DNA from 2 places in the Nocardiopsis sp. NPDC101807 genome. Region 2 is predicted to be linked to the other one. Evidence: riboswitches for the same ligand, from Rfam matches in the RefSeq annotation. Region 2 holds a riboswitch; the other holds the start of a gene.
What was found. Region 2 has a riboswitch for glycine ahead of gcvT (glycine cleavage system aminomethyltransferase GcvT). Riboswitches for the same ligand answer to the same signal wherever they lie in the genome.
Positions count from the first base shown of each region.

Region 1: linked by a shared signal. The riboswitch ahead of gcvP (aminomethyl-transferring glycine dehydrogenase) and the one ahead of gcvT (glycine cleavage system aminomethyltransferase GcvT) in region 2 are both predicted to bind glycine.

Region 1 covers NZ_JBIWMK010000003.1:565,041-567,429, reverse strand. The annotation lists gene ACIRPH_RS11875 (MerR family transcriptional regulator) at 8-493, shown strand; glycine riboswitch at 901-989, shown strand; gene gcvP (aminomethyl-transferring glycine dehydrogenase) at 1,088-2,389, shown strand, end outside.
Region 2 covers NZ_JBIWMK010000014.1:49,257-51,645, forward strand. The annotation lists gene gcvT (glycine cleavage system aminomethyltransferase GcvT) at 1-833, opposite strand, end outside; glycine riboswitch at 979-1,079, opposite strand; gene ACIRPH_RS30520 (penicillin-binding transpeptidase domain-containing protein) at 1,358-2,233, shown strand.

The DNA.
Region 1 (2,389 bases), on a different contig from region 2:
GCGGCCTATGGACGTCGGGTATCGGGGCCCAGCGGCGTGTACCGCCGCCGGGATCACCTACCGTCAGCTCGACTACTGGGCGAGAACCGGCCTGGTGGAGCCGAGCGTGCGCACCGGTGCCCAGAACGCCCCCCTGTACAGCCTGCCCGACATCCTGCTGCTCAAGGTGGCCAAGCGGCTGCTGGACACGGGCATATCGCTGCAGCAGATCCGGACCGCGGTGGACCACCTGCGCGGACGCCCCGCCCCCGACCTGGCCCGCATCACCCTCATGAGCGACGGCGTCAGCGTCTACGAGTGCACCTCCCCCGACGAGGTCGTGGACCTCATGCAGCGCGGCCAGGGCATGTTCGGCCTGGCACTGGCCCACGTGTGGCGTGAGCTGGAGGAGGCGCTGGGCGTGGTCCCCGACGAGGAGCGGACCGAGCTCCCCTCCGCCCCCCCGCCGGTGGACGAACTCGCCCGGCGGCGCAGGGAGCGCCGGACGGGCTGACCCCGGGGCCCCGCGGGCCTCCGCCGGCGTCGCCGCCGGGCGGGCGCCCGAAGGCCGCTCCCGTGCCGTTCCCGGCCCGGCGGTCGCGGGCCTGCGGCGCGCCGCGGCGGCCGAGGGGGAGCGGTTCCCGACCGGTCCGCCGCCGGGATCCCCGGCGCGGGGACACGGCTTGCGCGGCCGCCCTGCCGCCGACGGCGGCCACACCGGCGACCACACCGGCACGGCGCCGGCGCACGCGGACCCCGGACGGGCGGCGGACCCCTGCGAGCACCGGTGCGCGGAGGCGGACGAAACGCGTGGGCGGGCTCTGCGCCTGCGGTGATGATCGAGTACGGTCGTACTCACAACAGGGATAAAGGGTGGAATTCGCCCTGTCCCCACATGCGTACACAGCGTCAGCAGGCTGTCAATACCGCGCGGGAGAGACCCCGACAGGGGCGCCGACGGGGCAATACTCCCCAGTAACCTCTCAGGCACCACGGACCGCACGGAGGAGGCCGCTCTGAAGCCGGAGCACGACCGTGCCCGGTGACAGAGGGGGAGACCGTGAGGAACACCGCCGAGCCGACTCGGCCCTGTCACCAGGAGGTCTCCGTGCCCGACCAGCCCGTGAACACACCCGGCGCACCCGCGCGGGTGTTCGCCGACCGCCACATCGGCCCGACACCGGCCGAGACCCAGGAGATGCTCAAGGCGGTCGGCTACGGCTCCACCGCCGAGCTCATGGCGGCGGCCGTACCGGAGTCCATCCTCACCGGCCCCGGCAGCAGCGCCCCGCTCGCCCTTCCCGACGCGATCGGGGAGGCCGAGGCCTTGGCCGAACTCCGCGACCTCGCCGCGCGCAACGACGTGCGCACCTCCCTGCTCGGCCAGGGCTACTACGGGACCTTCACCCCGCCGGTCATCCTGCGCAACATCATGGAGAACCCGGCCTGGTACACGGCCTACACGCCCTACCAGCCCGAGATCTCCCAGGGCCGACTGGAGGCCCTGCTCAACTTCCAGACCATGGTCTGCGACCTGACCGGCCTGCCGGTCTCGGGCGCCTCCCTGCTGGACGAGTCCACCGCGGCGGCCGAGGCCATGACCCTGGCCCGCCGGGCCTCCAGGAGCAAGGCCGACGTCTTCGTCGTCGACGCCGACGTCTTCCCGCAGACCCTCCAGGTCCTCCGCACCCGCGCCGAACCCCTGGGCATCGAGGTCGTCGTCGCCGACCTGACGCAGGGCCTTCCCCAGGGCGACGCCTTCGGCGTCCTCGTCCAGTACCCCGGCGCCGGCGGGGCCGTGCGCGACCCGGGCGGCGTCATCGCCGCGGCCCACGAGCGCGGGGCCCTCGCGGTCGTGGCCGCCGACATCCTCGCCCTGACCCTGCTGCGCAGCCCGGGCGACCTCGGCGCCGACATCGCGGTCGGCTCCACCCAGCGCTTCGGCGTCCCGCTCGGCTTCGGGGGCCCGCACGCCGGCTACATGGCCGTCGGGGAGAAGCTGCGCCGCCAGCTGCCCGGCCGCCTGGTCGGGGTCTCGGTGGACAACGCGGGCAAGCCCGCCTACCGGCTCGCCCTCCAGACCCGGGAACAGCACATCCGCCGCGAGAAGGCCACCAGCAACATCTGCACCGCGCAGGTGCTCCTGGCCGTCATGGCGGGGATGTACGCGGTCTACCACGGCCCCGACGGCCTGCGCGCGATCGCCCGCCAGGTGCACACCCGCACCGCCGTGCTGGCCGACGCCCTCGCCGAGCGCGGTTTCGAGATCGTCCACTCCGCCTACTTCGACACCCTGCGCGTGCGCGTGCCCAGCGCGGCCCGCGTCGTGGAGACCGCGCTGGAGGCCGGCTACAACCTCCTCCCCGTCGACCAGTACACGGTCGGCGTGAGCGTGGACGAGACCACCTCC
Region 2 (2,389 bases):
GCACGGCCCACGAAGTCGCCCTCCTTCTCGAACTTCACCACGCGGCCCAGCCCGGCGTCGAAGGGGGTGAGCTCCGCGGTGAGCTCCTGCCCGTACAGAGGCATCCCGGCCTCCATGCGGAGGGTGTCGCGGGCCGACAGCCCGGCCGGGACGAGCCCGTGCCGTTCGCCCTCGGCCATCAGGGCGTCCCAGACCAGGGGGGCCTTCCCGGCGGGCCGGACGAAGATCTCGAAGCCGTCCTCGCCGGTGTACCCGGTGCGCGCGAGCAGGACGGGCTGACCGGCGACGGTGTGCTCGTACCCGGCGTAGTAGCGGATGCCGTCCAGGTCCGCGTCGGTGAGCGGCGCGAGGATCTCGACCGCGCGCGGCCCCTGGATCGCGATCAGGGCGTGGTCGGCGGACTCGTCCGCCACCTCGACGTCGAAGCCCTCCGCGCGTTCGGCCAGCGCGGCGGCGACCACGGGCACGTTGGCGGCGTTGGCCACGACGAGGTACTCCTCCTCGCCCAGCCGGTAGACGATGAGGTCGTCCAGGACGCCGCCCCCGGCGTCGGTGATCATGGTGTAGCGGGCGCGGCCGACCCCGACCCGGGACAGGTGGCCGACCAGGGCGAAGTCGAGGGCGTGGGCGGCCTGCGGGCCGGTGAGGCGGATCTCGCCCATGTGGGAGAGGTCGAAGAGCCCGGCGGCCTCGCGGACCGCCTTGTGCTCGGCGGTCTCGCTGCCGTAGCGCAGCGGCATGAGCCATCCGGCGAAGTCGACCAGCGTGGCGCCGGCCTTCTCGTGGACCTCGCGGAGCGCGGTGGCGCGCGGCGCTGATGCGGGATCGGACATGGGCACTCCCGAGAGGATGGGCGTCGTGTCGTGCAGAGGCGTTGCCATCCTCCCCCTCTGTCATCTGTGCCTGAGAGCTTCGCCGCGCGCTCGGCGTGGCTTGCACCTTCGGCGAGGGACGCTGGTCCCTGCTTTCCAGAGTGGTCTCGCCCGTACGGTCCGCTGTGCCTGAGAGGTTGTCGTGGGGAGGGATTGCTCCTTCGGCGGCCCGAGATGGCTACGCGGGCACTCTCCCGTACGGGGTCAGCAACACGTTCAGACTAGCAGCGGGCGCGCACGGCCCCCGAAGGTGCCCGGTCCGGGGCGGGGACGCGGTGCGGGTCCCCCGCCGCCCACCGGGGGAGTCGGGCCGAATCCGTCGCGGAGGGGGGCTCCGGGGGTTAGCGTGAGCCGGGGACGGACTTCCTGCGTGGGAGGGATGACGGGTGCGAGCCGACGGGGACGGGAACCGGGGGACGGGCGGACGGGCGCGGGCGGGGCGCCGGGGGGTGCGGCGGCCGGCGGCCGTGCACGGCACGGCGGTGCTGGCCGCGGCGTGCGTCCTCGGGCTGACCGCCGGCAGCGGGTGCGCGCGGGGCGGCGGTGACGGGCCGGAGCCGCCGTCCGAGGGCCGGCTGGAGGCGAGCGCGCAGGAGCGGCGGGGCGACGTCGCCGCGGTGGAGCGCGAGGACCTGGAGTCGGTGTTCGCCGAGGCCGGGGTGGAGGGCACGTTCGTGCTCCACGACACCCGTGCCAGGGAGTCGACCCTCGTCGGGGCGGAGGCGGCCTACGAGCGCGCGGTGCCCGCGTCCACGTTCAAGCTGGCCAACACCCTGATCGGCCTGGAGACGGGCGCGGTGTCGGGCCTGGACGAGGTGCTGCCCCACGGCGGCGGGCCGCAGCCCGTCGAGGCGTGGGAACGGGACATGTCCCTCAGGGAGGCGTTCCCCGCCTCGAACTTCCCCGTCTACCAGGAGCTGGCCCGCAGGGTGGGGCACGAGCGGATGGCGGTCTGGGTGGACCGCTTCGACTACGGGAACCGGGACGTCGGCGGCGAGGGCGTGGAGGACCGGTTCTGGCTGGACGGTCCGCTGGAGATCTCCGCCGTGGAGCAGACCGAGTTCCTGGCCTCGCTGGCCCGTTCGGAGCTGCCGGTGGACGCGGCCCACCAGGAGGCGCTGCGCGAGATCGCCCTCGTGGAGGAGGGTGACGGCCACACGCTCTTCGCCAAGAGCGGCTGGGCGGTGGACGTCGACCCGGCCCCCGGCTGGTGGGTCGGCTGGGTGGAGCGCGGCGAGGACCTGTACACGTTCGCCCTGCGCATCGAGATGGACGACGACGCGAACGCGGAGCTGAGGGAGCCCCTGGCCCGGGAGCTGCTGGTGGAGCTGGGCGCGCTGCCGGGCGGCGCCGGGGGCTGACCCGGGCGGGCGCCGCGCGTCCCCGCGGGGCGCCGTGTGTCCGGCGGGCCGGGCGTCCGGGCGGCGGGAGCCGGCGCGGCCCCGCGACGGTCCGGGCCGTTCCCGCCCGGGCCGGGCAGAGGCCGACGGGGCGGCGGGGCCCGCGGAGCGGGCGGG